Regions from separate parts of the Shewanella sp. YQ_9 genome, predicted to be linked through region 1. Evidence: riboswitches for the same ligand, from Rfam matches in the RefSeq annotation. Region 1 holds a riboswitch; the other holds the start of a gene.

What was found. Region 1 has a riboswitch for cobalamin ahead of ACF8D4_RS20145 (ABC transporter ATP-binding protein). Riboswitches for the same ligand answer to the same signal wherever they lie in the genome.
Region 2: it holds a riboswitch for cobalamin, as region 1 does, so the genes downstream of both, ACF8D4_RS02935 (TonB-dependent receptor) here and ACF8D4_RS20145 (ABC transporter ATP-binding protein) in region 1, are expected to answer to the same signal.

The regions. Positions count from the first base shown of each region.
Region 1 covers NZ_JBICJO010000074.1:110,079-126,261, reverse strand. The annotation lists gene ACF8D4_RS20175 (hypothetical protein) at 1-151, opposite strand, end outside; gene ACF8D4_RS20170 (hypothetical protein) at 151-756, opposite strand; gene ACF8D4_RS20165 (DUF2999 family protein) at 1,715-1,972, opposite strand; gene ACF8D4_RS20160 (hypothetical protein) at 2,182-3,684, opposite strand; gene metH (methionine synthase) at 3,907-7,626, opposite strand; gene ACF8D4_RS20150 (histidine phosphatase family protein) at 7,868-8,611, shown strand; cobalamin riboswitch at 8,700-8,837, shown strand; gene ACF8D4_RS20145 (ABC transporter ATP-binding protein) at 8,936-9,844, shown strand; gene ACF8D4_RS20140 (FecCD family ABC transporter permease) at 9,841-10,911, shown strand; gene cobT (nicotinate-nucleotide--dimethylbenzimidazole phosphoribosyltransferase) at 10,929-11,993, shown strand; gene ACF8D4_RS20130 (adenosylcobinamide-GDP ribazoletransferase) at 11,993-12,769, shown strand; gene cobU (bifunctional adenosylcobinamide kinase/adenosylcobinamide-phosphate guanylyltransferase) at 12,766-13,362, shown strand; gene ACF8D4_RS20120 (cobyric acid synthase) at 13,437-15,071, shown strand; gene cobO (cob(I)yrinic acid a,c-diamide adenosyltransferase) at 15,061-15,675, shown strand.
Region 2 covers NZ_JBICJO010000011.1:9,531-25,713, reverse strand. The annotation lists gene ACF8D4_RS02935 (TonB-dependent receptor) at 1-1,740, opposite strand, end outside; cobalamin riboswitch at 1,832-2,025, opposite strand; gene ACF8D4_RS02930 (DUF805 domain-containing protein) at 2,166-2,513, opposite strand; gene ACF8D4_RS02925 (DUF3592 domain-containing protein) at 2,787-4,043, opposite strand; gene rihA (pyrimidine-specific ribonucleoside hydrolase RihA) at 4,191-5,129, shown strand; gene rbsK (ribokinase) at 5,133-6,038, shown strand; gene ACF8D4_RS02910 (DUF2059 domain-containing protein) at 6,106-6,627, opposite strand; gene azu (azurin) at 6,836-7,303, shown strand; gene ACF8D4_RS02900 (YdcH family protein) at 8,361-8,597, shown strand; gene ACF8D4_RS02895 (hypothetical protein) at 8,681-9,256, opposite strand; gene ACF8D4_RS02890 (DUF2254 domain-containing protein) at 9,317-10,606, opposite strand; gene ACF8D4_RS02885 (LysR family transcriptional regulator) at 10,779-11,714, shown strand; gene ACF8D4_RS02880 (LysR family transcriptional regulator) at 11,781-12,677, opposite strand; gene ACF8D4_RS02875 (cupin domain-containing protein) at 12,780-13,178, shown strand; gene ACF8D4_RS02870 (hypothetical protein) at 13,298-13,753, opposite strand; gene ACF8D4_RS02865 (serine hydrolase) at 13,981-15,255, opposite strand; gene ACF8D4_RS02860 (hypothetical protein) at 15,438-15,650, opposite strand; gene rtcA (RNA 3'-terminal phosphate cyclase) at 15,704-16,183, opposite strand, start outside.

The sequences.
Region 1 (16,183 bases):
CGCCGTCGGTATAGACGGGAATCGCCCCCTTGGAAGTATCCCACTTATAGGGCTGCATTGTGGGTTCGTGAATATACAGCGGGCCACCGGCCAGCGCGGCAGAGGAGACTGAGCCCAACAGTAAGGCCGTGGCAATTCTTGAAAGCTTCATTATTTGGCCTCCTGTACCAGTTTGCCAACCAGAGACATAAATGCGGCGGCATCCACAGCGCCGGCCGTGGTGATAAGGCTCTGCTCTTCAGGGCTGAGCGACTGGGTGTTCATGCCATCAAACAGGCCTATGTTGCCCAGTTGATTGCTGACTTTGCCGTTTTGCACAATGAATTTGCCTTGTTCCAACCCTACGGTAGAAGTCAGGCCGGCACCGAGATCCGGATTCATAAAGGCCACTACCTGCTCGCCAACCGACCAGCGGGCGAAGCCTTCGGGGGATACGCCCAGGTAGACTTTGCCATTACCCATAGCACGGGGCTTGAGCAAACCAAACTGGCGGAAGGTATATTCGCTGCCTGCCTTATGTTTGTTCTTGGCATCCATACCTACCCGAATAGTGATCTGGGTATAGGGGCGTTTGCGCTCATCAAAGCCATCGGTCACAGACACCACTTGGCCCGAGACTATGCTGGACGCCTGACTGGTCAATTGACTGAGATTTTGTTTGAGATGTTTTTGGGCCACGGCTGCCGGTGTCAGCAGCAAAGTGGCTGAGACGAGACATAGCGCCGATAGACGCTGGAACCACTGGGATCTTGTCACTGTAATACCTCCTGTATGATTGGGATAAATTCAGCTTTCGATCATCGACCCATACTTCCTTGGCCGAATATTGACCGAGCACCTACTTAAGCACGCCGACTCAATGGGAGGCACGGCAAATGATGTAGCGTTTTGTAGCGTTTTTGTTAAACGCACACGGTTTGTCTCAATCTTGTGTTAGGTGAGGGCGATGGCGGAGAGACAAGAGGGAATAGATTGGCTTTCAACACACCTTTGGTTATCTTTTGCTCAGCGTGAGCTGTTTGCCATGCTGAATATCAGTTAATAACAGGGAGAGTGCTGATGAGCTGTAACTTTTGTGGTGGGCGTTTGAATAGTGGAATGTTACGTAAACAGGAGCCGGGAAGCGGCCGAAAGTTTAAGTCGTGTCCCAACTGTTCAACGACTCATGGTGAGGAACATATATTTCATCCCTATCTCACTGATTTTGGTAATACGCCGGCACGAGTGACAGCGGCCAATCCGGACGGGCATCAAAGTTATTGCAGAAATTGCCGGGCGCTTGATACGGGTATTGATTCAGAGAACTATCAAAAATGGACGGTGCGAACAAGTCCCATGTGTGCTCTGCGTCGGCTTACAGGCCTGGATGCAAGGCGTGGTTCGCAGCAAATGGCCCTAGCCCTTTGCAAGAAGCACAACACAGCAGACAGGTCTGTAAGCCACGCCCTTCGGGGCTTTCACAGCAACCGACTCTCTGCGTTATCCGACTTCAACATGCCCCGGCATGCCTTCAGTCAGATGCCTTGAGCGCCAATTGCTGTGTAAGCCACTCTCTACAAAAGAGAAGGCCACGAGGACCTATTCGCACCTTCCTAAGCGTTGCAGCGAACTGAGCTGATGGCACAGCCAATTTGTCAGCCTAATACCTGATGAATGACAGAACATGACATCGGCCCTCAAAGCCAAATGAGTCAGGCCTTGAGGGCGCACAAGATTAAACAGACTTGTTCATTTGGGCTTTGGCGGCTTCAACCTTGGAGAAATCCAGTCCCAGTTCTTCCACGGCTTCTTTGATCAGTGCCGGGTTCTGCATCACTTGCATCATCAACCCCTGCAGCTTTTCCGGTGGCAATCCCAACTGCCCCAGAGTGCCCATGGCCATCAGGGGATTTTCGGTCAGGCTCTGGAACAGGCTGTTTATTTGTTCATCGCTGATATTGTGCTCTTTCAGCAGGGCAATAATAGGATTCATAAGCTCCTCATTGGTTTGAAACATTCAATTTGCGCTGATTTTAACAGAAGAAACAGACCCGAATAGGTATTTCCTTACTAGTGAAAGAAAATGAAGCAGGATATCGATTACATCAGCCCTAGTCATAGTGGCAATTGGTGGCTAACCAATTGCCTATATTGCAAATATTAAGCAGTTCCACTCGATAGCCGACGAGTACCTTTGGCAGCTTATAACGCCTCAGCTAATCGAATCAGATTGTCATTGTCTATGTTCATCGACAGAGAGGTTATTGCCGCCCGACTCTGCTCCGTGTCACCAAGCTTGATGAGCAGTGATTGGACTATGCTGGCACGTGCGGTTAACTGATCAACGGTCAGGTTCGGATAAGTGCTATTGGCTATCGATAATGCGTGGATGGTCAATGTCTGGCTCTCCAGCTTGTCTGCATCGCGGATAGTTTGTCGATTATTGGCGTAATCGCTATAAAAATCAGTGACCTCGTAGAGGGCAGACTCCACTTTTTCTGAGGCAGGGCGTTCAGTTCCGTAATCGACTGAAGTCAGTGCACCATTGGCGTCGAATACGGCCGTAAAAGAGTTACTTTCTCCAATATGGTTTTGGTAGGGCAAAATGCCTACGTGGCCGAATTCAGGCGCATTAATAAAACCGCTGAATACCATCGTCAGGTTATTTTGTTTCTTAGCAGTGTCTTGTCGCACTAATAGTAGTTTGCGGGTTCCGAACGTTGTGTAATACAACCCCGGATAATCCTCTTCCGCTTTTAAGGTGCTCTCTTTCGCTAATCCGACATCAGCCAGTTTTTCAAGTGATAGTCCAAATAGGTATCTATTGGCCATAGTTATCGCCACGTCATTTCTTAACTCGGTATCCTGGGATATTACCCAAGGCAAGAAATCATCACTAACAAGAGGCAATAGATAAGGCTGATTTTGGGGGATTGATGCTGTATCTATGGTGTATTCGCGTTGCACTGAGATTTCTTTCTGGAATGTATCGAGTTCAAGAGTCGCCATGGATACGGCTTTCTGTGCGCTGAGTACCGCAGCTTCTTCTGCGGAGGTATTCCCTTTTTTTGCGGCCAGGAGCTTCTGTTTTTTCTTCAGCTCTCCTTGTTTATTTGTCACTGTAGCTTTCAGGTTATCGATAACCACGGATACCAAGGGTTGATGCAAAAGTTTTGGAATACAAGCTGCTTTGGGAGGCGTAACACCTTGTCCCTGATTGTTTTTATCGCTTGGAGGGAGAGAAGCTGAACCAATCGATATAGGAATTCCCTGTGAAATGGCGGCAATGTTGGCTACGGTTTTTATCGCCGCCATGCCCAACTCTATGGATTTGTCGTCAGCATGGGTGGAAAAGGATTTAAGCAAACCATTGGGATGCATCACCACGTTCATGCCCCAGGCTTTGGAGAAAGCATGTAACTCTGAAGGGTTAATCACGAATACTTTGGTTAGATCAGGATGCCCTGTTTGTTTGACTGTTGCGGTAGTGTTGAAATCAAACTCCAGGGTATCATTGACCACACGACAAAAGACCAATTTATGAGTCAGCGTTACTGTTTGCGATGAAGCCGGCAAATGGTAAACCAAACCTTGCTTGGCCGATGTTGCACCGGGATCGTCATTACTTTTAATGACCGTTGTGGTGAGTGTACTGGTACATCCAGATAGGCAAAGCAAGGCCGCGGCCAAATGCACTGTTCGCATAGTGAATTCCTTTTCAATGAAGTGATGGAGACAACCTCATTAAAAGTAATCCCAGTTTCAGGTTCTTGCAAAAAGCACCAGCTTACGGGCGAAGGAGAGATACAGTAAGTGTTTGATGAGTATGGCTGTTATCAAAAATGTGGAACGGTCTTGAATTCAGGGATCCTCACCCGAATAGGCGAGAGCCCCTGAACAGCTCAGTTGTTCGCTTAAGAGCCTCTTTTACTCAGGATCATAATCCAATACCGGGGCCAGCCATTTTTCGGCTTCGGCCACTGTCATCCCTTTGCGGTAGGCGTAGTCTTCCACCTGATCTCGGCCTATGTTGCTTACCCCAAAATAGCGTGATTGCGGGTGCGCAAAGTACCAGCCGCTGACCGCCGCAGTGGGGTACATGGCAAAGCTCTCGGTAATCTTGAGGTCGATACACTCGTCTGGCTTAAGAAGCTGCCAAAGCAGGCCTTTTTCCGTGTGGTCCGGGCAGGCAGGGTAGCCGGGAGCCGGGCGTATGCCCTTGTACTTTTCACGAATAAGCGCCTCGTTATCCAGGTTTTCTTCGCTGGCATAACCCCAAAATTCCTTACGCACCCGCTCGTGCATCCGCTCGGCGAAGGCTTCGGCCAGGCGGTCGGCCAGACACTTGAGCATGATGGCGCTGTAGTCATCGTGGGCCGCCTCGAAACGGGCAATATGGGCATCGATGCCATGGCCGGCGGTGACCGCAAATCCCCCCATATAGTCGGCCACGCCGCTCTCTTTGGGAGCAACAAAGTCAGAGAGACAGAAGTTGTGGTTGCCCACCCGCTCCAGCTGCATCCGTAGATGATGGGTGGTCAACAACACTTGGCTGCGAGAGTCATCTGTGTAGATCTCTATATCATCGAAGTTGACGCTGTTGGCGGGAAAGAGGCCGATAACGCCCTTGGCGGTGAGCCACTTCTCTTGGATGATTTGCTCCAACATCGCCTTGCCGTCGGCATAGACTTTACGGGCCTCAGTACCAACGACTTCATCATCCAGTATTTGCGGGAAATGACCGTGCAACTCCCAGGCGCGGAAAAATGGCGTCCAGTCGATACGATCGAGCAAGTCCTCCAGCGGATAGTCGTCAAACACTTGGATCCCTGAGGTGTTGGGCTTCACTGCTTGGTAGTTGGCCCAGTCGTGGCTGCAGCGGTTATCCCGTGCTACCTGCAAGGGCACTATCTGCTTGCGCTTGGTCTGCGACAGGCGCTTTTGGCGCATCATTTCATATTCGCGATAGGTTTCGTCTATGGTGGCCTGGCGGGTTTCATTGTTGATGAGCTTGCTGACCATGGGCACGGCGCGCGATGCATCGGCGATATAGATGGCGCCATGGGGATAATGAGGCGCTATCTTCACTGCGGTATGGATCTTGGAGCAGGTGGCACCACCGATAATCGCCGGCAGGGTCAGACCTTCGCGCTCGAAGGTTTTAACGTTGTGCACCATCTCATCCAGGCTCGGGGTAATGAGCCCGGACATGCCTATGATGTCGACCTTCTCGGCCTTGGCGACTTCGATGATTTTCTCCACCGGCACCATGACACCGAGATCTATCACTTCATAGCCGTTACAGGCCAGCACCACCCCGACTATGTTCTTGCCTATGTCGTGAACATCGCCCTTTACCGTGACCATCAGCACCTTACCGTTGCTCTGGCCTTCGACTTTTTCGGCTTCGATATAGGGGTTGAGATAGGCGACCGCTTTTTTCATCACCCGGGCGGACTTGACCACTTGCGGCAGAAACATCTTACCGGCGCCAAAGAGATCGCCCACCACGTTCATGCCGTCCATCAGCGGGCCTTCAATCACATCCAGCGGCAGCTTGGCCTGCAGGCGCGCTTCTTCGGTGTCGGCATCTATGTATTCGGTGATCCCTTTCACCAGCGCGTGTTCCAGGCGCTTGTTGACCGGCAACTTGCGCCATTCGAGATCTTCTTTCTTGCCTGCGCCGCCCGGGCCACCGCGATACTTCTCGGCGACTTCGAGCAGCTGTTCAGTGTTACTGGAGTCGGCAACCGGGCAGGGCAGGTTGAGCACCACGGCCTCTACCTTCTGCTTCAGCTCAGGGTCGATATCATCATAGATGGCCAACTGACCGGCGTTGACTATGCCCATATCCATCCCCGCCTTGATGGCGTGATAGAGGAATACGGCATGAATGGCTTCCCGCACCGGGTTGTTGCCGCGGAAGGAGAAAGAAACGTTGGACACCCCGCCGGAAATCATAGCATGGGGCAGGTTGGCCTTGATATCTTCAATGGCGCCGATAAAGTCCACCGCATAGTTATCGTGCTCTTCTATGCCGGTGGCGATGGCGAAGATATTGGGGTCGAAGATAATATCTTCCGGCGGGAAGCCCACCTTATCCACCAGCACCCGGTAGGCGCGGGTACAGATCTCTGTTTTGCGCTCCCGGGTGTCGGCCTGGCCCTGTTCATCGAAGGCCATGATGATGGCGGCGGCGCCGTAGCGCTTCACCAGTTTGGCCTGTTCAATAAACTTGGCCTCGCCCTCTTTGAGGGAGATGGAGTTGACTATTCCCTTGCCCTGAATGCACTTGAGCCCGGCCTCAATCACCTCCCACTTGGAGGAGTCTATCATCACAGGCACCTTGCTGATATCCGGCTCTGAGGCGATAAGGTTGAGGAATTTCTGCATCATCTCGACCCCGTCGAGCATGCCCTCATCCATGTTGATATCTATGATCTGGGCGCCGTTTTCTACCTGGTCACGGGCCACCTCCAGCGCGGTTTCGTACTGGCCTTCTTTGATTAACTTGAGAAACCTGGCCGAGCCGGTGACATTGGTTCGCTCGCCCACATTCACAAACAGGCTGCTTGCATCTATGGTCAGGGGTTCCAGTCCGGAGAGGCGACATGCCACCGGCAGCTCAGGCAGCGGCCTTGGTGCATGAAGGCTAACGGCTTCAGAAATCGCCTTGATATGCGCAGGCGTGGTGCCGCAGCAGCCGCCGACAATATTGAGCAGCCCCTCTTCGGCCCAGGGGCCTATCACGCTTGCCATCTCCGCTGGAGTCTCGTCATAGCCGCCGAATTCATTGGGCAGACCGGCATTGGGGTGCGCCGAGACAAAGCACTCGCTGATACGGGAAAGCTCCTCGACATAGGGCCGCAGTTCTTTCGGGCCCAGGGCGCAGTTGAGGCCTATGCTCAGCGGCTTGATATGTCTGAGAGAATGGTAAAAGGCCTCTGTGGTTTGCCCTGTCAGGGTGCGGCCCGAGGCATCGGTAATGGTGCCGGAAATCATCACCGGCAACCTTTGGTCCAGTTTCTCGAACACATTTTCGATGGCAAACAGCGCCGCCTTGGCATTGAGAGTATCGAAGATGGTTTCCACCAGAATGATGTCGGCGCCACCGGCGATCAGCGCCTCGGTGGATTCGCTGTAGGCCAACACAAGATCGTCGAAATGTATGTTGCGAAAGCCGGGGTCATTCACATCCGGGCTGATGGAACAGGTGCGGTTGGTGGGGCCGAGCACCCCGGCCACATAGCGGGGAATACCGCTGGTGGCGGCCACTTCATCGGCCACTTCACGGGCTATTCTGGCGCCTTGGTAATTGATCTCCGCCGCCAGGCTCTGCATCTCGTAGTCGGCCATGGCAATGGTGGTGGCGTTGAAGGTGTTTGTTTCTATAATGTCGGCACCGGCCAGCAGGTATTCCCTGTGAATGGTCTTGATGATCTCGCTCTGGGTCAGTACCAGCAGATCATTGTTGCCTTTGACATCGCAATGCCAATCTTTGAAGCGCTCGCCGCGGTAATCGGCTTCTTCCAGCTTGTAGTCCTGGATCATGGTGCCCATGGCGCCATCTAAAATCAGGATCCGCTCTTCGAGGGTCTGTTTGAGCTTGAGCTCTGTCTGGCTAGGGGAGTGCTGGGAAGTCGCCATAGGGTTACCTTTCATACCTGTCTTATTGCTGTTTTACATTCGCGGCGCTTGGCATCCGCGACATCATCTCTGCCGACCTGACGCCCGGGGCACTATCTGGCATGATAGCCAAAGGCGTGTGTGGGCGCGGAAAGTTATTTTGGACATTTATACGTATAGACGTCCATAATATACGGATTCCGGCGGCCTGTGGCAAGGTTAAATTGGCCCGGTAACCACCGGACTCTGACGGGAGAAGTGTGTGGCTGAACATAGGCAACTGAATATCTATCTGCTGCGGCACGGCGAATGTGAAGGCGGTGAGATTATCCGCGGCCGCAGTGATGTGGCCCTGAGCGATGAGGGCAAAGCGCAGATGTGGCGTAGCTGGCGGGCTATCAGTAGTGAGCTGGAGCAGTTGCCGAGTGCGCCCCAAAGCTTGGTGCTGCTGAGTTCTCCGGCCCAGCGTTGCCAGGCCTTTGCCGCCGAGCTCAAGGCCGATATGCCTGACTATTTCCCGGCGCCACTGCAGCAACATGACTGGCTCTGGGAGCTGGACTTCGGTGACTGGGACGGCATGAAGGTGGCAAGTGTCTATCAGCAGCATAGCGAGGCGGCCGAAGCCTTCTGGCGTGACCCTGTGGCCAATACTCCGCCGGGCGGGGAATCGCTGCCAGCCTTTCGTAGCCGGGTGTTGGATGGCTGGCAGACTATGGTGCAGCGCTGGCTTGCTAGAGAGGTTAGTTCTTCCGAAAGCTCTGTTTCAGGAGATTCTGCTTCTTCGGCAAGCGCCGATGCGGCACTGATCCTGACTCACAGCGGGGTTATCCGGTTGCTACTGGCCGAGATTTTGCTGCCGGGGCAGATGCCGCCTGCGGCAGTGTTCAACGCCTTGGAGCTACCTTATGCGGCCTGGGTCAGAATAACCCTCTATGCCAGCCGTGATGCCAGCGGTGAAAGTGACCAAGAATGGCAGTGTTTCAGCAAGCTCCACTGGCCGCAATAGTACGGGCCTTAGCCTAACGCCCGGCGGTGATTGCGCCAGGCAATTGTGCCGGGCGATAAAACCGGGATAATAACCCCAAATGGCCGCCAAGTGCGGCAGCAGCCAGGGTGTTGGCACCTTTGCAGGTGAACCAACCCAGGGAACCGGGAAAGCCCGGACTGTGCCCGCAACTGTGAGTCGCCTTTGGCGACGAGTCAGGAGACCTGCCCAGGCTGATAAACCAAACCAGAAACCCGGGCGGGTAAACCGGGGGAGCGAATAGATGATTCTTCCACTGCAGCCTGAGCCTTCTACCGGTCACAGGCTCAATGTCGGGGGGCGGTTATGAGCTTGGCACTCAAGGTGCAACAGCTTAGCTGGCTTCCCGGTGGCCACTGCGTATTGGCCGATGTGGGTTTTGAGCTGCCAAGCGGCAAGATGCTCGGGCTCATAGGCCCCAATGGTGCCGGTAAGTCGAGCCTGCTGCGCTGCCTCTATCGTTATATCCGCCCGGACAGCGGCCAGATCCAGCTGTTTGGGCAGGATATCAATAGTTTGTCAGCCAAAGCCTTCGCCAAAGAGGTGGCCGTGGTGCTGCAGGATACCCCGGCCCAACTGGCACTGGATCTGACTCAATTAGTGGCCATGGGACTGACTCCCCACAAGGGGTTGTTTGATATGCCATCGGCGGCCGACAAGGCCCAGGTGCAGGCGGCATTGGCGCAGGTCGGGTTGCAGCACAAGGCCGCAGAACCTTTCGCGCAGCTTTCCGGCGGAGAGAAGCAAAGGGCCTTGATTGCCCGCGCCATAGTGCAGCGCCCCAAGCTTTTGATCCTGGACGAGCCCACCAATCATCTGGATATCCGCTATCAGATCCAGATCCTCGAGCTGGTGCGCAGTCTGGGAGTCACGGTGATCGCCTCGATTCACGATCTCAATCTGGCCTCGGCCCTGTGTGACGAACTCTTGCTGCTGGATAACGGCCGCCGTATTGCCCACGGCTCGCCCCAGAGCGTATTGACCGAAGACAGAATTGCCGGTGTCTTCGGTGTCTGCTGCCAGGTGGGGACGCATCCGCAGTTAGGAAGGCCGCTGATCCACTACTTTTACGGCTATCAGTCGCCAGAGCCTGGTCACGGCAAGGCTCACGGCGCTGCGATAGTCGAGCCAATGGCAGGGCCTGCCTCGGCCGAAACCTGTGTTGCCCACAAGGAAACTGACCGGCGCCCAGGCTCGGTGGGAGGTGGCGCATGACTACTTCCATGGTCGCACCGGGGCGCTCGCTTATCGGCTGGTTTCTCAAGCCCTTGCCCAGACTTTACTGGTGCTGGCTGCTGTTGCTGCTCGGCACTGTGTTGACACCCTTGGCCGCCGCCGGTTTTGGCGCCGCAGATATTAGTCTCTTCGATGTGGCAAGAGTGACTGGCAAACACCTGCTGGGCGTGGGGGAGCCGTCCGCCATCAGCGAGCGTATTGTCTGGGATCTGCGCCTGCCGCGTATCTTGCTGGCCTTTATCGCCGGCAGCGGTCTGGCATTGTCGGGTTATGTATTGCAGGCGGTGACCCGCAACCCGCTGGCTGATCCTTACCTGTTCGGTATCAGCTCGGGCGCCAGCTTCGGCGCCGTGGTCTCGGTCGCCCTGGCGACCGGCCTTGGGCTGAGTTCGGCCATCTCCGGGGTATCGCTGCCGCTGGGAGCCTTTATCGGTGCCAGTTTGGCTGTGCTTATGGTACTGCTGCTCGCGGGCAGGAATATCGGCAACCAGATAGAGCGAATGTTGCTCTCCGGGGTCGCCATCTCCTTTATGTTCAGTGCCCTCACCAGCCTGATCTTGTATTTTTCCACCCCGCAGGCTATCACCTCCTTGCTGTTTTGGAGCCTGGGCAGTTTTGCCCGCGCCAGTTGGGATGGGCTTGGACTGCCCACTCTGGTGGTGCTGGCGGCCTTGCTGGTGATCCTGGCCTTCAAGCGCCAGGTACTGGCGATGCTTGCCGGTGATGAAACCGCCCACACTCTGGGAATAAGGGTGCAAAGGCTCAGGGTTTCCATGCTGCTGTTATGCTCGATTATTACCGCCACTCTGGTGGCCCACTGCGGCGGGATTGGTTTTGTGGGGCTGATGGTGCCTCATATTGTTAGGTTGTTGCTGCCGGGGCAGCACCCCATGGTGCTGACGGCACTGGCGGGCGGCCTGTTTATGGTTTGGGTCGATGTGCTGGCTCGCAGCATACTGCCCACCCAAGAGCTGCCGGTGGGGGTGATCACCTCGGCCATCGGCAGTCTGTTTTTCCTGATGGTGCTGCGTAAACGCGGCCAATAACGATAAGAGAGGGAAGGATGTACCAGGTAGCAGCAATCAATCACGCGCTGGATGACGCGATTCAGGCCCGCATAGACAACAAGACCAAACCCCTGGGCGCTTTGGGTGAGTTGGAGGCTTTGGCGCTGCAATTGGGGCGCATTCAGCTCGGTTCCGCCACAGATGAGTTGGTCATCCGCCGCCCCGTGATGCTGGTGTTTGCCGCCGACCATGGTATTGCCGCGGCCGGGGTGTCGATTGCCCCCAGCGAGGTGACCACCCAAATGGTGCTCAACTTTGTTGCCGGCGGCGCCGCCATCAATGTGTTTTGTCGCCAGACCGGCTTCGAGCTGGAGGTGATTGACTGCGGCATTCTCAGCCCCTTGGGGATCCCCGAGGTTACAGAGCAGCGTCTGGGCGCCGGTACCGGGCCTATCCACAAACGCGCCGCCATGACTCTGGGCGCTGTGCATCAAGGGTTTGCCATGGCGCGCACCTTGGTAAAACGCCATATCGATGCCGGCAGCAACCTGCTGGCGCTGGGGGAGATGGGAATAGGCAACACCTCTTCTGCCGCCGCCGTGATGGCCGCCCTGACCGGCCTTCCTGTGAGTGAATGTGTCGGCCGCGGCACCGGTATAGATGCCGCGACGCTTAAGCGCAAATGCCTGCTGATAGAGCAGGCACTGCTGCTGCACCACTGCGAGCTGACCGAGCCGCTCAGTATCCTCGCCTGCCTGGGTGGCTTTGAAATAGTGCAGATGACAGGAGCCATGTTGGCGGCGGCCGAATTTGGCGTGCCCGTGCTGGTGGACGGTTTTATCGCGTCGACAGCGGCGCTGGCGGCTGTGCGTTTGGCGCCGGGGGTGAGGGATTATCTTATTTTTGCCCATGAGTCTGAAGAGCGCGGCCACAAGTTGCTGCTAGAGGCTATGTCCGCCAAGCCTTTGCTGCGGCTTGGGCTCAGGTTGGGCGAAGGCTCGGGCGCGGCGCTGGCGCTGCCTTTGGTGCAGGCGGCGGCCAACTTCTACAACCAGATGGCCAGCTTTGGTGAAGCCGGGGTCGACAAGGTGGTCGAGCCTGCTACCCAAGAGGTGTTCTGATGGGATTCTGGCTCGGACAGCTGCGGCTATTTTTGATCGCAATAGGTTTTTTCACCCGTATTCCTGTGCCCAGTGCCCTGACGGTGGACAGCGACAGCCTCAACAAGGCCAGCCGCTACTTTGGCCTGGTGGGCGTGGTGGTGGGCTTGATCTCCGCCTTGGTGTTACTGCTGGCCGCCGGCATATTGCCAAGCTCCATTGCCATAGTGCTGGCGATGATTTGCAGTGTGCTGGTTACCGGCGGTTTTCATGAAGATGGCCTGGCCGATACCGCCGATGGTTTCGGCGGTGGTTGGCGGGTAGAAGACAAACTGAAAATCATGAAAGACAGCCGCCTTGGCAGCTATGGCGCCTTGGCATTGGTGTTGGTGTTGCTGCTCAAGTACCAGTTACTGCTGGAGTTGGCACTTTACGACATCAACCAGGCGGCGCTGGCCCTGGTATTGGCGCACTGTGTCAGCCGGGTGACGGCGGCCAGCATGATCTTCAGCGAAACCTATGTTCGCGACGAGGGCAAGAGCAAACCTCTGGCGCAGCAGCAGGGGCTCAATGAGCTGGGTATTTTGCTGCTGACAGGAATTGTGCTGACGGCACTGCTGTCCACCACGCTGCTGTTCTGGCTACTACCGACCATGTTGCTGCTGCGTTGGGCCCTGGTGTTCTGGTTCCGGCGCCAGATTGGCGGTTACACAGGTGATACCCTGGGGGCGGCGCAGCAGGTGAGTGAGCTGGCGGTTTATATGCTGTTGCTGGCATTGGGGGGCAGCCCGGCATGATCCATCTTATTCTGGGCGGAGCCCGCAGCGGCAAGAGTGGTTACGCCGAGCGGCAACTGGCCGACTTGTGCCCGGCCAATGTCCGCCCCTGGTATCTGGCAACGGCCGAGGCCGCCGATGAGGAGATGGCCCGGCGTATCGTCCACCATCAAACTGAACGCCAAGGCGGCAGCCTCGAATGGCAGTTGGCCGAGGTGCCGCTCGATTTGGCCAAGGCGCTTGTGCAGCGCTCAGGCTCTGGAGCGCCGGTATTGGTAGATTGCCTGACGCTTTGGCTCAGTAATCAGCTCTGCTTTGGTGCCGATATGGCTAGCGAACGCGCGGCCTTGCTGCAGGCGGTAGCCGAGTTTGACGGCGATCTGCTGTTGGTGAGCAACGAAGTCGGCTCCGGCATAGTGCCGCTTGGGGAGCTGAGTCGGCGTTTTGTCGATGAGGCCGGTTGGCTCAATCAGGCGCTTGCCGCCAAGGCCGATAGAGTCACTCTGGTGGTCGCCGGTTTACCGCTGGCGTTAAAGCCTGTGAGCTCTGATAGCAGTGGCTCCCAGGGCTTGAGCACTTCGGGTACAAGCCCGGATCAGCGGGGTAATACATGAGCGGCCCAGTAACAGCTATTAGCGCTGAACTTGAAGCCGCGCTCTCGACTCTGGCCCGGCCTGGTCGCAGCCTTATGGTGCAGGGCACCACTTCGGATGCCGGTAAGAGTACCTTGGTGGCCGGACTCTGCCGGGTGTTTCATCGTCATGGTCAGCGAGTGGCGCCCTTCAAGCCGCAAAATATGGCACTCAACAGCGCCGTCACCCGGGATGGAGGTGAAATTGGCCGGGCCCAGGCGCTGCAGGCGGTGGCCGCCGGTCTTGAGCCGAGAATCGACTTCAACCCGGTATTGCTTAAACCCAGCTCAGATACCAAGGCGCAGGTGATTATTCAGGGCAAGGCGCTGACCAGCCTGGAAGCCGCCGCCTTTTTCGGCCCCGAGAGTCGTGACTATAAAGCCGCTGCCATGCAGGCGGTGTTGGCATCCTGGCACAGGTTGCAGCAGGAGTTTGACTGGCTGTTGGTAGAAGGCGCCGGTAGCCCGGCCGAAATCAATTTGCGCCGGGGCGATATTGCCAATATGGGCTTTGCCGAAGCGGTGGACTGCCCGGTGATCCTCATCGCCGATATCGACAAGGGCGGGGTATTTGCCCACCTGGTCGGTACCTTGGCCCTGCTGTCCGAGAATGAGCAAGCTAGGGTAAAGGGCTTTGTGATCAATCGTTTTCGCGGTGATATCTCATTGCTGCAGTCCGGGCTGGATTGGCTCGAGGCTCACACCGGCAAGCCGGTATTGGGCGTATTGCCCTACCTCGATGCCCTGCATCTGGACGCCGAAGATGCACTGGTGCAAACAACTGCTCAGTCTCAGGCTGCTACCGAGCAGCCGGTAACAGCTCAATCAGCACGAGCTCAATCTGAAACAACTCAATCTGAAAGAACTGGGACGCGACTGCGAGTCGGCGTCTTGGTGTACCCCAGGATCAGCAACCATACCGACTTTGACCCGCTGCGGCTGCATCCGGATATCGAGTTTTATTATATAGGGCCGACCCATCAGGGCGAACTTCCAGGGCTGGATCTCCTGCTGCTGCCCGGCAGTAAGAATGTGCGCGCCGACCTGGCTTTTATCCGCCAACAGGGCTGGGATAAGGGCATAGCTCGCCATCTGCGCTATGGCGGCAAGCTTATCGGTATCTGCGGCGGCTTTCAGATGCTGGGGCAGAGCATTGCCGACCCCTTGGGACTGGAAGACTTGCCCGGTACCAGCCAAGGGCTGGGCTACCTGCCACTCACTACCGAGCTGCAAGTCGAAAAACAGCTGCTCAATGTCAGCGGTACCCTGAGGCTTGGGCAATCATCGGCATCAGTCTCCGGTTATGAGATCCACTGCGGAGCATCGCGGATCCCTGACAGATGCACCCAGCCACTGTTGCTTAATGAGCGAGGCAGTGACGCCAACTGTGTCAGCGCCACTGAGCCTGCAAAAATCACTGAGCCTGCAAAAACCACAGCACCCCGCAACGAAGGTCTGCTGTCGGAGGATAATCAAATTCTCGGCAGTTATTTGCATGGCCTGTTTGACAGCCCTGAAGCCTGTGAACTGCTGCTCGCCTGGGCCGGGATGACGGCGCCACAGGGCCATGCCGTGGATATCAATCAGCAGCGGCAACAACAGCTGGATCGTTTGGCCGATGTGCTGGAGCAACATCTGGATTTCAATAAAATAATCAACATATTCAAAGAGGAAGACCCGGGTGACCGATAATAATCAAACCGATATCAAGGCAGAGCGTCATAAACAGCGGCAGCAGAAAGTAAAAGCGGCGGTGGATGCCAAAATCGCGGCCGCCACCGAAGAGAAGGGCATACTCCTGGTAGTGACAGGTAACGGCAAGGGCAAGTCCACCTCCGGCTTTGGCACTCTGGCCCGTGCGGTCGGTCATGGCAAGCAGGGTGCCGTGGTGCAGTTTATCAAGGGCACCTGGGAGTGCGGTGAGCGCAAGCTACTGGAAGGCGCCGGGGTCAAGTTCGAAGTCATGGGCACAGGCTTTACCTGGGACACCCAGGACAAAGCCAAGGATATCGCCGCCGCCGAAAAGGCCTGGGCGGCCGCCGAAAAATGGCTTCAGGATGCCAGCATAGACATACTCCTGCTCGATGAACTCACCTACATGGTCAGTTACCATTATCTGGATCTGCAGCGAGTGATAAATGCGTTGCAAAATCGCCCACCCATGCAGCATGTGATCATCACCGGCCGCAACTGCCACAGGCAACTGATTGAATTGGCAGATACTGTCAGTGAGGTGAATAGTGTGAAGCATGCGTTTGAGGCGGGGGTTAAAGCGCAGCCTGGTTTCGACTACTGATATTTCTTCTATTTCTTCCTGTTTGCGACCGTGGCGTTATTGTCTGCGTCGGCTCACCCAATCACATACTCATTGTATGCTCATGGGCTGAGCCTCCTTGACGGCTTAGCCACAGCCGCAAACAGTTTGAAATAGGTGCATTTGCTCAGGAACTAAAGCTACTCGGCGGCTTTGTCAGTGCTTTATTTTTTGTTGACGACCGTGGCGTTATTGGCTGTGTCGGCTCCCCCAATCACATACTCATTGTATGCTCATGGGCTGAGCCTTCTTGACGGCTTAGCCACAGCCGCAAACAGTTTGAAATAGGTGCATTGGTTTAGGGATTGAAGTGACTCCGCGGCTTGTATCGCTCTTGTTTTATTCGCGGTTATCTTTGGTGCTACTGGATGAGTGATTTCACTCAGGCACAGATTGAAGAATTGACCAAAAGATAGCAAATTTATCGCTTGCCTAATGTTGTTAATCTCTGACAAGATACTGATACAGAAAGATAAAATTTAGGTTAGGG
Region 2 (16,183 bases), on a different contig from region 1:
ACCCTCCATATATCTATCACCCAGATACTGCCCCTCGACAAACAGCTGCCAGTGCTGACCAAAGTCCACACTGGTGTAGATACGCCCGGAATGCTCGGCCACCCAGGAGAGAGATTTGCCTTTGTTGGCGCCTTCAGTAAATTCGGCATCGATATAGTTGTACTCAAGTCCCAACTGCAGCATTTCATTGAGCTGCCAGTCCCAGTCGAGGCTGGCGCCATAACGGCGGGAAGCATCGGCGTTGACGTTGGCGCCGGGGAAAGCACCGCCGATAGGCATATCAGCACTGGGGTCAAAGACAATTTCATCTTCCAGCGACAGTCGGTACAGGTTCAGACGCAGACTCTGGTTGCTCAAGGTCCAATCCCAGCCGGCTTCAATGGAACGGCCGGTCTGCGGCTTGAGGCCGACGACTGTTGGCGGCGTATAAGCTTGCTCATCGACCTTGGCGAAACGGAAACTCTCATCACCGCGAAGATAGAATCTGTGGCCTTCCAGCGGCCGATAGTTGAGCCCCAACTCGAGCGCGTGAGCGTCTTCATCCAAATCTATGCCATTGGGGTAAATCTGACCGTCCTTGAGTTCATCCTTGACCTTGGCATAGCGCCCGCCCACCACATAGCTCAGGCTGTTGGTCAGCGGCACATTGGCCTGTAGATAGGTGCTGGTCATGGTTTGGGTATTGCTGCGCTGCATATAACTGAGATCGAACTCGGTTTCACCCCGTTGAATATCGGCGCCTATGACTATGCTCAGTTCACCATTGCGGGTCTGATAACGCCCCAGCGCCTTGGGATTGAATTCCAACAGCGAGCGCTCGTTACGACCTGGGCTGCCATAGCTGACACTGGACACCAGAGTATCACTGTAGTTGAGGTCCGCAGCCAGGGCCCAGTTGGCGTGCACCTGGCGCTGGAGATGAGCACGCCAGGCAGAAGTCATCTCATGGTTGTAATCACCCGGCGTCGATGTCGCCTGGCGTGGGTCGGCTTCAAACTGAGCCAGGGTCAGTGAGCCTGGAGTCTGGCGCTTGTTATCGTAGTAACTGCCTTCGACAAAGAAGTTGGTCAACTCTGAATCATATTGCAGACGCCCCAGCACAGAACCGGTTTCGTTGGCATTGTTTCTACGGTAGTTGTCGCTCTCGTTGTAAGCAGCAGCCAAATAGTAACGCCAGTTGTCATTGATGGCGCCGGACAGATCCCCACGGCCTTCGTAGGTGTCAAAACTGCCACCGGAGAGGGTCAGGTTGCCACCGCTGGCACTGGGCGCCTTGGTGATAATATTGATCACTCCGCCGACTGCCTGATCACCATAGAGCACCCCGGCGCTGCCGGAAAGGATCTCTACCCTTTCAATCTGATTGACCGCAATGGCACTCAGGCTGGGGGCGGCAATATCGATATTGTTGAGTCGGCGACCATCTATCAGTATCAGGGTGTTATTCACCGCTTGGCTGGAAGAGAAACCGCGCATCGCCAGCACAGGCCCTGAGTTATTGTCCGATATTTGAATGCCACTGCGGCCACGCAGCAACTCGCTCAGATTACTGGCACCGCTTTGCTGAATATCGGCGGCATCTATGACCACCACATTGGCGGCAATATTGAGCGGCGTGTCATCCTGACGGCCAATGACCACCAGCTGTTCATCCACGGCCTGGGTTGTAGCACTCGCCATGACGGGAACCGAGGTAAATGCACCGCAGAGCAGCGCGAGATGATTTAGTTTGAAACCCATTTTCCTTTGACTCCTGAAAGGGAAACGGGGCAAGAGTGCCACGGCAGGGAGAGCCCCTTGGCTGCCGCATTTCGAGATCTGCCCACCGAAATCATCGAAATACCTCCAGGGCCGGTCTCCGGACTTTGGCTATGCGGTTGACCGCGCAAGACCCGGCTTTTATGACGCCACTTGGGCGCGCCTGTCTCTCACCATTTACCGTTGCGGGGGCAGTGCCGGATTCTCACCGGCTTCCCGATTATCCCCGGTCTTTCATTCCGGGGCACCACGAGAGGTTGACTGAAATACTGTGCTGTCATTCCCGGCCTAGCCGAGAGCGGGCATTATAGACGTCTATATGGATGAATGTCTAATTTTGACGACGACTGACCGCCGCAGATTTACCCTAAAAACAAAAAGGGAGCCGAGGCTCCCTTTCCATTATCTTAACCCAGCTCTTTGGGGTTACTGCCAAAGCGGTTGTCACCCACTTCGCTGTCCTGGCAGTAGAAGACCAGCAACACTATCCAACCTATGATAGGGATAAATGCCAACAACTGCCACCAACCACTGCGGTCAGTGTCGTGCAGACGACGCGCGGCAACCGCAATAGAGGGCAACAACAGGCCCAAAGAATAAATCAGCCCCAGCACTGTGGTACCCAGCGCATAGTCAATAGCACTGACAACCAGGCTGAAAATGATATAGAACAGAGTGAACATCCAGTATTCTGTCCGACGGGCCCGACCGGTAAAGTCGGCGTATTTTTTGATGGCTCCGATGAAATGTTCCATGTTTTCTCCCAATAACAGATCCAAGATCCGATAACGCCGCACCAATTATTGAATGGCTTAAGGCGACCAAAGTTTCATCAGAGTTTCTTACTCCCTGAAACAGCAAACAATTTTAACATACCTGAATGAACTGCAAAGTGACAGAAAAGAGATTTACCTTCCATCCGCCACAAAATCAGAGATATCTCACCCTGTCAGTCGTCATTGGTTTACAAATATCACCATATTCATAGCCATAAATAGCCATGAACAGCCAGCCGGCGCTTTTTCATCTTATCTGCTCAGCGTAAAACCACGGCTGGCGGCCAGCACCTGGATATCGGTTTCAATCTGTGCCAGCTGTGTCTGACGCTTTCGACCTATTGCCCCTGAGTTAAACTTGGATGCCAGGCTGCCAAGAATATAGCGCCAATGCAGCGCTTGTTTTTTACGCTGTTTACGGCTCAAAGGATTCAGTGGCCGCTGCGCTGCGAGCGCCTTGAGCAAGGCTGCAGCAGCGCTGAACCAAACATCGGGCAGCGATTCCAGGTTGTTAAAAAGCCATTCCAGGCAAACCAAGCGGCTCAATTCGGTGTGGGCAAATCCTTTGTTGCTCAAAGGCATTTGCCGCTCCAGCAACAAGGCGTTGAATTGCTTTTGAATTTCAGCACTCCAGGGTTTGCGTTGCAGCTCGGCCAGGTGCTGGGAGAAGACCATCTTCGCCAGTTCATGCTCTAAAAACAGGCTGCGAATGCCATCGAGCAGTGCCAGGGTAAACTCAGGGTAGCGGCGGCCGAGCGCCAATTGCAGTGAAAGTTCGAGGCCAGAGACGCCCTCGCCTTTACTTGGCGGCTCCCACTTGAGGCACACAGGCACAAACCAGGCAAGAAAACGCACCTGCCATTCAGGTCTGGCGGCGATATAGCCAAGGGCCTGCCGTCCCAAATAGCTACTGGCCGGGCTGGCCCGGTTGGCTTCAAGCAATGCCAGTAACTCGGCGGGGTTATCGGCCTCCAGTAACTGCTCAACTATTGGCGACAACCGCTCCCGAGCCCGAAGAAAGCGCAAACACTGGACCGTTTTACCCACAAACTTTCCGCCAATGGCCAGCGGCAATAGCGCGATTAGAATCCCCCACAGCTCGAGCCAGGTATTTTGCTGTTCTCGATAGTACTGGATATCGGTGCGCGCTATGCCTGGTTCCTCAGGCAAATGCCAAAGGATCACGGCTTCACCGACGCTTCTCGAATCGCAAAGCAGGCCTGGGGGATCCCAGATCTGATACTCACTGCCGTTCGGCAACTGATAATACAGCAGACAATCCCACTCATAACGGCCAAAACCCCAGCGCCCAGGGGACACATAGTGTTGCTCACGCCGGGCAATATAGCCTTGGGTCTCGACGCCTCGCTCGAGCAGGATATTCACTTCATACCAGGATTGGACACTCTCTTTGACAAAATAGAGCCCTAGAGCCGAGAACAGCCCGCCGGCAAGCGCAAAAAGGCCGATAATTATCAGATCTTCCCAGATTGCCCGTATCTTTCCCACCGGGTCCCCTTTGATTCAATCCTTTAAGGCCGCGGATTGTAGCAGATTTCAGCAATCAGTTGAGGAACACTTCACAGTTTGCCATCCGGTTCTGCGCGCGCCAAAGAGTCATGCTATGCTCGGGCAAATTGCTAAAGGAGTAACAGCATGAAACGCCCTATCATTCTCGACTGCGATCCCGGCCATGATGATGCCATCGCCTTGATCCTGGCCCTGGCCAACCCCGAGCTGGATCTGCTGGCCGTGACCACCAGCGCCGGTAACCAAACCCAGGAAAAAACACTCAACAACGCCATGCGAGTGCTTACTCTGCTGGGCAGAACCGATATTCCTGTGGCCAGCGGCGCCCCCAAGCCATTGGCAAGGGAGCTGGTCATTGCCGACAGTGTTCACGGTGAATCCGGGCTCGATGGCCCAGAACTGCCGGATCCAGCCTTTGAACCTCAGCCGATGATGGCCTGGGAACTGATGGCAGAGAAAATCCGCCAAAGCAGCCAGCCGGTGACTCTGGTGCCCACGGGCCCCTTGACCAATATCGCTATTTTCCTGAGCGCCTATCCCGAACTCAAGTCCCGTATTGAGCAGATAGTGCTGATGGGTGGCGCCGCCGGTGTCGGTAACTGGACCCCTGCCGCCGAATTCAACATTTTTGTTGATCCTGAAGCGGCCGACATGGTGTTCAAGTCAGGGATCCCCATCGTCATGGCCGGTCTGGACGTGACCCATGAGGCGCAGATCATGGAAGAGGATGTAGCCCGTTTCCGCGCGATTCCCAACAAGGTTGCCAAGTGTGTTGCCGATCTGCTGGAATTCTTTGTTATCTACCACAAGGATCCCAAGTGGGGCTTTGATGGCGCGCCGCTGCATGACCCCTGCACCATAGCCTGGCTGCTCAAGCCTGAGTTGTTCATCGGCTTGGACTGCCATGTTGCCATCGAAACCCAGAGCGAGCTGACTGTAGGGATGACGGTTGTCGACCGCTATCACTTAACCGGCAAGCCCGCCAACGCCAAGGTGCTGATGCATCTGGATCGTGAAGGCTTTGTGGATCTGCTGGTTGAAAGCCTCTACGCCTATCAGGATTAATACATGAGTAGACTAGTGATAATCGGCAGTGCCAATGCCGATCATGTGATGGAATTCAGTCACTTGCCCGAGCCAGGGCAAACATTGATGAGCCGCAGCTACCGTTTGGAACACGGTGGCAAAGGCGCCAATCAGGCAGTTGCTGTAGCCAGACTGGTGCAGCCTGGCACCCGAGTGGACTTTATCTGCCATCTTGGGGACGACGCCATCGCCGATACCATGATCAAGAGTTGGTTGGACGATGGCATTCATCCTCAGGGCTTGAAGAAAGTGCCGGAAATGGCAACCGGCAGCGCAATGATTTTCATCGGCGATGGCGGTGAAAACTGTATTGGGGTGGCCGCCGGCGCCAACGCCAGCCTGGAGCCAGCCGATGTTCACTGTCATCAAGAGCTGTTCGAAGGCGCCAGTTACCTGCTGGCACAGCTGGAAACGCCGTTGGAATCGGTCAAAGCCGCGCTGCAACTGGCCAAGCAACAAGACACAGTGACAATTCTCAACCCGGCCCCCGCCAGCACGCTGGCTGACGATGTGCTGGCCTTGGTGGATATCATCACTCCCAACGAAACTGAGGCAGAAGCCCTTACCGGTATCAAGGTGGAAGATGAAGCCGGCGCAGCCAAAGCCGCAGCCGCTCTGCAAGCCAAAGGGGTTGGCGCCGCGGTGATCACCCTCGGCAGCCGCGGCGCCTATGTGCGTCATCCCGAGTTTGAGGGCCTGGTGCCTAGCTACCCGGTCAAGGTACTTGATACTGTGGCCGCAGGAGACACCTTCAACGGTGCCCTGATGGTGGCTTTAAGTGAAGGGCTGGACATGGAACAAGCGGTGGATTTTGCCAATAAGGCCGCTTCCATAGCCGTGACCCGTCATGGCGCCCAGCGCGGAATTCCCTACCGCCGCGAGCTGTAATCACGCCGTTACCGCCACAAAAACGGGAGTCATAGACTCCCGTTTTTTATGCTGGCTGCCAGTCAAATTATTCGCCTGGATTGGCCTCTCTGTGGGCCTGAAGCTTGGTGGCAAACTCCTGCTGCAGCTGCTCCATCTTAGGCAGCAGCCCCTGGCTCAGTGATTGAGTCACCATCATGGACTCCTGCATCACGGCTGGCATCTTGGCGACCATGGAGCGCCCAGTATCACTGGCATAAAACGCCAGCATATCGGCAATTTCCTTGTCGCTGTAATGCTTGACATAAATATCGGTCAACGGTTGCTTCAGCTTGTCCCAGCCCAGCTCCTGCTTGAAGATCTGCGTACTCTTGCGGGCAAACTCTTCAAATAAAGGCTTTTCACTCTCCTTGATATTGAACTGTTGTTGCATGCCCAAAATCATCATTTCCATCTGGGTATAAGCCGTGTCCATCATGGAGTCCATCTGCATTTCCAGCAGTAACTGCTCCACCTGAGCCCGGCGAGCGCTGTCATCGGCCAACGCCAAAGGGCTGCTGAGCAATATGCCGCCCAGAACAAGAGATGACAAAAAACCAGGACCTTTCATGAGTGCCTCCGTGGCAAGTATTGATTCGGCTGTCAGTCTATCACAGCCCAAGAGACTGTCAGCAGCTCCAACCTCAGCTGACAGTTAAAATTCTGAGATTAATTCTCATTTAAGGTAAATGCCGTTATGATTGACCCAGGCGGGAGCCTGCGGGGCTCTCGTGCTGTCGAGAGAAATATCGACCCTAAAACCAGAAAAGGAATTGAAAATGAATAAGTTAACCAAGAGACTCGCGGGTATTGCCCTGTTGGGAGCCGGCGCCGTTATCAGCAGCACTGCCAGCGCCGACGAATGCAGCCTGACCATCACAGCCAACGATGCGATGCAATTTGATACCAAGGAATTAAGCGTTCCCGCCAGTTGCAAGACGGTAGAACTGACATTGACTCATTCCGGCACCCTGCCAGTGACAGCCATGGGCCATAACTGGGTTCTGAGCAAGAGCGCCGACATGCAGGGCATTGCTACTGATGGTATGGCAGCCGGCGCCGATGCCGCCTATGTCAAAGCCGGTGACGAGCGGGTGATTGCCCACACTCCTCTGGTTGGTGGCGGCGAATCTGTCAGCATCAGCTTCAGCACCGAAGGCATGACACCGGAAGACAGCTACAACTTCTTCTGCTCCTTCCCCGGCCACTGGGCCGTGATGCAAGGCAGCTTCAGCATCAAAGGCTAAGGCTGCGCGCTTTGGGCCCGAATCAGGGCCCAAAGAAACATCTCCATTCCTCCTTCGCAAGACCCAATAGCCGCCTTTTCGCCAAGTGAGTCCGGGAACCCGGTGACAACTTGCCTGTCTTGGCCTTATGGATGAAATCACCTATCAATATCGGCTTGGTTTCCAGCCATGGCCTATCACCTGCGGTGAGCTCTTGCACAGGCGATCCTGTGACACGGCGTTAATACGTCCCTGTAGCCTCGACGAAAACATCCTTGTTTTCGACGGTCACAGTTCCGCCTGTGCCTGAAAATGAGGCGTATGTCTGCAGGTATATAAGCAATTTCTAGCAAAGCTATGATTGCAGAATTGCACCAATCCCCTTCGGAGCCGCCGCTGGCGTTGTTGCAAATTGGCGTAGTCGAGACAGGGATGTCGAGGCTCGAAGGTCGAGCAGGGATGCGAGTCCTGAGTGTAGCCAATTTGCTTCATAAGCCAGCGGGGATTTCGGCTACGTCGGGGTGTCCTTGGGGATGCAAGGGGCTTTGGACAAGCAAAGCCCCTTGTCCGGTGTGGTGTGGAACACCACGACTTTAGGCCGCTGGCACAGCGGCTATCATGGCTTCTAACTAAAAGTTACTAATTAGTATTGGCAGGGCTTCCAGCGACGGACGGCCTCCCATTGCCTGCCGCAGGCTTATGCACAGGCGATTCTGTGACTCGCTGCGAGTACATCTCTTATCTCCATGGATGGAGTGTATGCCGACATTTGTCTGGAACAAATGCGGTCGAAAACATCCTTGTTTTCGACGGTCACAGTTCCGCCTGTGCCCGGAAAATGGGCGTATTTCTGTGGACATAGAAGCAATGTCAAACAACGATATGCTTGCAGAATTGCAGCAATTCCCCTCCCTTTGGAGCCGCCGCTGGCGTTGTTGCAAATTGCGGTCACTTGCCACTAAACAGGATTATGGTTATTTGTCGACTTTCTGCGGATGACAGACAAAGCGCCGCTGGGTAGAGTAGGAATCAAGGCTTGAGCCTGTTTCGGCCAGGCACTATTTGAAGGAGAGAGCTTATGTTGGGCGAAAACCATGCGCTGATCCTGGAGTTTCCGGAGCACAAACAGAAAATCCATCAACTCAAGGAAAACGATCCTCACTTTCGCGAGCTGGCAGCCGAGTATCACGACCTCGACCATGAGATCCGTGGATTGGAAGAAAACTGTGTCCCCACGGCAGAAGAACGTTTCAACCAGTTGAAACTGCGCCGCGCCGAACTCAAGTCCTGGCTCTATCAGCAGTTACTGCGCTGATAACCCCAAATACAGAGGCCCTTGCAGCTTAAACCGCAGGGGCCCATGATCAAATCCTGATTAGCTCGATTCCGAGCCGGATCTTAAAGCCTATCCAGATGCAGGGCGTTGGCAAACTCCTGCAATTCACTGGCTTTAACCCCTTCCCCCGAGAGAGTGAACATGGCATTGCCATTGACTATCACAGTCAGCTCTGCCTCACCGGATTCAGTATTCAGCATGGCGTTATGCCCCTGAACCTTGACCAGCTTGCCGCCGCTCATGGCTATCATAGATGGATTGGTCAGCATGGCCATAACAGACTGCAATAGGGGGGAGTCGAGCACCAGCTCTATCTCCAGTTGCGCACTGTCTTCTTTGTAGTAGTGGCGGCTGGCATTTATGCCCCCGCCCAACATCATGCCACCTGTATCGCTTGAAGGGTCATCGGCTTGCCAACCCGGCAATGGCTCGGGAAATACCCCTACGACTTCTCCGGCCCGCTGCTGCCGGATAAGGGTTGAGGCATAATCCAGTTGTGAACTGGCCTGGCTCAATTCACCCTTGCGGTAATGTTGTAACCCGGCCTCAATGGCTTCGGCTACGGCAGGATCTTCGGCAGCCTGCAGCGGCGCTGCCAATGCCAATGAGGCAACAAGTAATAGATTTGAAGGTTTCATTATCTTTCCCTGATAAAAAAGTCCGCGAATAGCATAGCCGCAAGCTGAGTTCTACGCCAGCTATCCGTTACCTGGCTCTTGCTGTAGCTCGGCGGCAAGCTTCCGAAGCAGTGTAACATCTGGTTCAAACGTCAGTACCTGTTCGGCTCTGGCCAGCGCCAGCTCGGAGTGTTTGCGACACACCTCGCTAAACTCCGCCCGGTTGGACAAGGCTTGAAAGGCTTTTTGCAGCCGAATGTGAATCTCCACCAGCGCCGCACCATCCCGGGCTATCGGCATAAAGAAGTCATCGAACAGTTCTTCAAGACGTATCGGCAGCATCCAAACTCTGGGATAGGGAATAGTCTCAGGCGCCGGCAGATTCTGCTCATCAGTCACCTGCCATTTGGCTATTAATCTGACTCCGCGACCAATCACATCTATCGCTGTGCCAGGATCATTCACCGCCGCCGACAAGGCCCTCGATGCCACTTCGGCCAATACCGACAACCCAAAGCGAGGGTCTTGATCGAAAGAACGTTCATTGGCCACGGTAAAAGCCTTGTGCAGTGGCTGCAACTGAGCGTCATCGACACCGCCATCCTCAGCCTGAAAACTCAGCCACAGCAGGGGCCGTCCCTGATGGACAAAGGCACCTGGCAATGACGTGATATAGGCTTCGGCGCCGTAATCTTCGGCCCATTGATTGATGCTGCCGAGATCCACATGCTGCACATAGCCTGTGTCGGCCGGATAGAGAGCTAAAGCCCCTTTGGGAATATCCTCATCGGATGCCAGGCGCCGCCCGTCCAGCCAGGGATGCTCACAGCGCCGCTGGATAGCCGCTCCGGCCGCCTTTTCAATCCTGTCTGTGGTTTCCCCTACCCGGCCTAGCTTGGACAAATGATTGATCCACACCAGAATGGTGGCCACTATCAATACCACCACGGCCACAGTCACCAGAAATAGTACCACCCGCCCCTCTTCGCCATAGACACCGGTACTGAGGGCGATAATGCCCACTATGCTGAAAACAAAGGAGCCGACAAAGGTAGCCAGCGCCTGCTGGGCAGTGGAATCTTCCATCAACAGCTTGGTGGCTCTGGGGGAAATATTGCTGGTGGCTGCGCCATAGGCGGAAATCATCACACTCAGGGAAAAGGTGGTCACGGCCAACATGCTGGAGGCGAGGATATTGAGCAGCTTGTCCACCGCATCTGCACCTATCATGCCCGACAGCGAAGGGGGAATAACCCCCTGCACCACTATCGCCAGCAATGCGGTAACCACGGCCAGAATCGCAAACAGCACAGTGCGCATCCAGAGTTTGCGGCTCAATTGCAACAGCCGCCAGCCCCATTTACTCAGCATAATTCCACTCCTTTGATGACTCTCTCCCTGGCCAGAATAGCAGCCTTTTGTTCTTTGGACAGGCAGATCAAGCTGTTAGACTTGGGAAGGTGCAAACAAGTCTTATAGTGCAAGCCAGAACGTCACCAGGAACTATTAGCACCTTCCCTTAAGCTTCTACCCTGCGGCCAGGATAATAATGAAAGTCGATCTCAACCTGCTTCCGGTATTGGAAGTCCTGCTGGAAGAACAAAGCGTTACCGGCGCGGCCAGGCGGTTGCACCTGAGTCAATCGGCCGTCAGCAAGCAGCTTAATCGCCTGCGGGAGTTGTTCAATGACCCGCTGTTTGAACGCAGCGCCTTCGGCCTCAAACCCACTCCCAGAGCGCTGGCTCTGGGGCCAGAGCTGCAGCAATGGCTCAGATTGGCCGAGCGGCTGACGCTACCGGACGAGTTTGACCCCGCCGCCAGTGAACGTCAGTTTCGTATGCACTTGGTGGAAACCGCCTACTCCCTCACGCTGCCGCATTTTATGCCTTCCTTGCTACGCCAGGCTCCCGGGCTGGATATCAACTGCAAGACCTGGTACCCGGGCACCATGGAGCAGCTGCTGCGCTGCGAGCTGGACTTTGCCATAGGCTGCCGCGAGTGGGATCCGCGCTCGCTGATGCATATCAACAGCCTGCCGGATGAACTCGAGTATCTGGAGCTGACTCGCGACAAACCCATCTGCCTGCTGCCGCCGGATCATCCTGCGCTCGAGGGCGACTGGAACCTGGAGCGTTTTCTCAGCTTCGAGCATCTGCAGGTAGCCTTTGGCGGAATCGAACATTGGTTGTTGGACGATGTGTTGGCGCTGAAGCACAAGACCCGGCGGATCCGCGCCAATATCACCGACTTTCCCACTGCGCTGGAGCTGTGTCGCCACAGCGAGTTAATCCTCTGCGCGCCGGCCAAATATGCGGCCCAGGCGCTGCAACATGTTGAGTTGGCGACGCTGGAAGTGCCGATAGATCTGGTGCCCGGTGCGTACGTGTTGTTGTGGCACAAGCACTTCAATCAAGACCCTGCCCACAAATGGCTGAGGCAGATGATTGCCGACACAGTAATCCCGGCCAATCAGCAATGAAGCGTCGCCAGAATTCGCCTTATACAACAACGCCCGGGTCTGCAGGTCAATACAGTAACGGTTCAATTACGCGCCTGAATACTTGAGCGCATCAATCAGTAATCTAAAGGCGGCCGAGTGCTGACGCCCACTCGGAAAATAGAGGTGATAACCGGCAAACCGCGGGCACCAATCTTCCAACACCGGGAGCAGTTCACCGGCCGTTATCGCCGGTGCCAACGCATCCTCAGGTTGAAAACAGAGCCCGGCACCGGCAATGGCTGCCTTGGTCACCAAATCTGGTTCATTGCAGATAAGCTGGCCGCTTACCCGCACATTCAGCTCGCGGCCCTCTTTGGCAAACTCCCACACATACAAGCCGCCCGAAGTGGGAAGACGCAGATTAATGCAATTATGCCCGGTCAAGTCCTGGGGGATGGTCGGCTTTGCATGGCGGGAAAAGTAATCCGGCGAACCCGCCACCAGCATACGCAGATCCGGGCTGATACGCACGGCAACCATGTCTTTGGCTACCTGTTCGCCCAATCGTACCCCGGCATCAAAACCTTGAGCGGCCAAATCAAGCAGTTGTTGATCCACAGAAACCTCGATTTGCAGCTGTGGATGCTGCGCCAGTAAGCGATTAACCACCGGCAGCAATATCGACTCGGCGGCAAACTTGGTGGCGGTAAGCCGAATGCGGCCGCTGATCTCCTGCCTGAAACTGTTGAGTCGCTCCAACTGCTCGGCTATCTGACCAAAGGCAGGCCTTAGGGTCTGCAGCAACTGCTGCCCAGCCTCAGTGGCAGCCACGCTGCGGGTGGTTCGATTCAACAGTTGTACATTGAGGCGCTGCTCCAGGCGCCTTATGGTATGGCTGACAGAGGATTGTGATGTCCCCAACCTGGCCGCGGCGCGAGTAAAGCTGCCCTCTTCAACTACCGCCTGAAACACCCATAAATCCCCCAGCTCTTCGCGTCTCATATATGAATCTCAAATATAAATCCAATACTGACATATCATTTAAGTTACATAATCTGCGCGGCTAAGATCGAATGCAAGTCCTCATCTACACAGGAACAGATCATGAAAATCATCAAAAATGCCGCCAGCCAATCCCTTCAGGGCCCGGAAGCCACCTTCTCCGGTCGGGTAAGAATCGATAATCACTTTGAACCCGGCAGCCCATCGCGTATCGGTGCCGCACTGGTCACCTTCGAGCCCGGTGCCCGCACCGCCTGGCATGCCCACGGCGCCGGGCAACTCTTGTATGTCACGGAGGGAAGGGGTTGGATCCAAAAAGCCGGTGAGTCGAAACAAATGATTGAAGCCGGTGATACCGTATGGATTGCAGCCAACGAAAAACACTGGCACGGGGCCAGCCAAGACAGGGCCATGAGCCATGTGGCCGTAGCCGAAGCATCGGAGACAGCACCGGCTGCCATCTGGATGGAAAAAGTCACTGATGATGAATATCAGGCTTGATGCCGAGCGGTTTTCGACCCGGTTGAAGCGATATCCGGATAATGGCGTTCACCTGAATAATACCCTTCACACGGGTAATAGGCTTGATATAGGGTGCAGCCAAGGCTGGTGCCGGCGCTTCAGTTGAGGCGCTCGGAATTGTCCAGCATTTTCACCGGCAATTGGTTATCCAGCAAAAAATAGTAGAGTTGCAAGTCGGCTATCAATGACGGCTCGGACAGCTCAAAGTCCTGATAGGTGCGATCCTTGAAACGAAACGTCAGTTGGTGTTCAAAGCGCTTGCTCTGGCAGTAAAGTACCTGTTCTATCTGGGCTATCTCTATGGTGACCCCAAGCAAGACTAACTTGCCTTCAACCAGTTTGACCTCCAACGCGCCTTTGCTTCTGGCTGTTAAATAGTCCATCAGCAGCGACAACAGCACGCACACGGCGATATAGGCCAACTGATGCTCAAAAGGCTCATTGGCGAGATACACCAGATAGTAGGCGAACATAGCGCCCACCAAAGTACGAACAACAAAGCTTTGCAACAGCCTGAAGTCCGGCCGTTTGTTTTCCCTGACAAGTTCTTTCATGGATTCCCTTCTAAACGTTTCCAGCCAACAGTCGAGCGGCAATGATAGAGATATTTTGTATTAAGAACAAATCATTACCAATGATTTACAGCACTGCTACCCAAGGGGAACACTGAAAACTGCAAGGCATAAAATCATGCCAGGCGATAGCTTTATGGCGCAAATTGGAAGAGGCCAATCAGGAGGTTTGCCGGGGAGGCTCTCTTTCCCCGGCGCAGGGTTTAATGCTAACTGGATGGAATATAGAGCATGTTAATTAGGGCCGCCGCTATGGTGGTAGCCGGATCTTTGCCATCCACCGCCGGTGCCAGGTTGGTCCAAACCACCAGAGTCACCTTGTTGACAGGATCATGCCCCATAAAGGAGTTATAGCCGGGCAGCTCACCAGTATGACCATAGAGGCTGCCAAACTTGGCGATCCCCAGGCCATAATAGGCAGTGTTGGGATTATCGGGATCTATCGGCCTGACACTATCCAGACGCCTTCGCTGCCAATCGGCATCCAGCAGTTCTCCGGCGACCAAAGCCTCTACCCAGGTTGCCAACTCATTGGCACTGGAGATCCCGGCGCCTGCCGCCCAGCCCCAGGAAGGATTGGCCTCGGTTTGATCTATGGGTGCCAGAATGCCCTCTCTGGCTTCTCGCTGCATCTTTTCGGGCAGCATATAAGGCGGATCCATAGTCAACACATTGGTGCCATACATATAACCCCGCGCCAAGGGCGTGGGAAGAGTATTCGAATGGATATCGGGAAACAGAGTCCGCTCAAGACCCAAGGGGGCAAACAACCTCTGCTGCATCACAGCCGCCAGCGGCTTGCCATCGATTTGCTCGGCGATCAGTCCCAGCAAGACGGTATTGGTATTGGAGTATTCAAATGCGCTGCCGGGGGCAAAACCTGGCTTATGGGCAAAACTCATTGCCAGCAGCTCAGTCTGAGTCCACACCTTGGTTGGCTGCTCATCAAGCGTCTGATTCAACTCGAGCGTGGTGCTGTAATTGAAAAGACCGCTGCGCATAGTAAGCAAATGTTCTATGGTGATCGACTCACCGTTTGGCACATTGTCGAGATACATGGAGACAGTGTCACTCATTTGCAGTCGCCCTTGCTGCGCCATCTGCAAAATCACGGTACCGACCCAGGTCTTGGTATTGGAGCCCACCCTGACATGCTGATCAAAGTCGGTCGCTTCACTGCCGCCATAACGGGTTACCCCATAGGCGGTTTTAAAGTCGCCCCTAGGCGTTCGCAGAATCACCACGGCGCCGGGCACCAGCATCTCCTTGGCCAGTTGTTCCACCGTCTGTTGCATCTTGGCCGTGTCGACAGGATTGAGCACCACTTCTTGTGAATCCGAATTGCAGGCGCTCAGCAAACTCACAGAGACCAAGATAGACGCATGGATAGGCAGATAAGCCCAAAACCTCTTGGCGCTGACGACCACCTTATTGCCAAAGGGCCTGGCTCCCAAGCACTCCCGACTCAACACTCGATTGAACATAAACAGCCTCTCCCTATCTGTTATCGCATACCGGCGAGCTAGACTATCCCGCCTTCCATTGCACCACACTAACCTAGTGGGCTTTGGCAGTGGGTTCAAGTTGTTGTGAGAGAAATATGGCGAGTATTGCCGGGAGCAAAAGGTCCCGCTGCCAGGCTGTTTAACAAACTCAGCTACAGCGACTAATCAACTTTGACGTAGAAGCAGTTGCATTTACAACTGAACAAGCCGATTTGCGGCTCCTTGGGCTTCTTGCCACTGCGCTTGGCCTGTGAATTGGCCACCTCGACAGCATGCTTGATCTCGCTGATTTCCTTGCGGGATAAGCGCCTGGTATGCCCATGTACTGGGCAACGCTCTCTTTCACCATCATGGGTGATACGTTCACCTGACATGCTCTATTCTCCTTTTATTTTTCGCCCGCCTGGCTGCTAGCCTCCACGGTAGTTCAGCTGCTTATGCTAATTTGCCAACACAGCTCATTTTGCTGTTCAGCCCTAATATTGATATCCATAAACTGCTTGATGACCTCAATATTGGTGCTTGTGTGCAGGCTCGGTTTACTGGTCGTGTAACTGCCCTTTCCAGCCAAGGCCATGGGAATGAGTAACTGATCCGCCAGTTGCTCTTCCACTGCTGCTTCGGCGCTAACAAACTTATTTACCCGCCCCGCACATCGCTTGGCCACGCGCTCTGCCGAGAGGCCCTGCTCACCAACCACTTCAAACAGGTTGGTATGTGTCTTACCCTGGATTGTTAACTGAAAGCTATTACCTGGCCCTATGGAGTCCACATCCGTGATTATGCCTGACGATGCGCTCCACCCCAGAACCGTTTTTGCTGCAGCCACTTCTCTTTGCCCAATAGACACAGGTAACTGGCTGACAAGTGCATGAAGCCCGCAGTTTTCCGGTTTTTTTGCAGACTC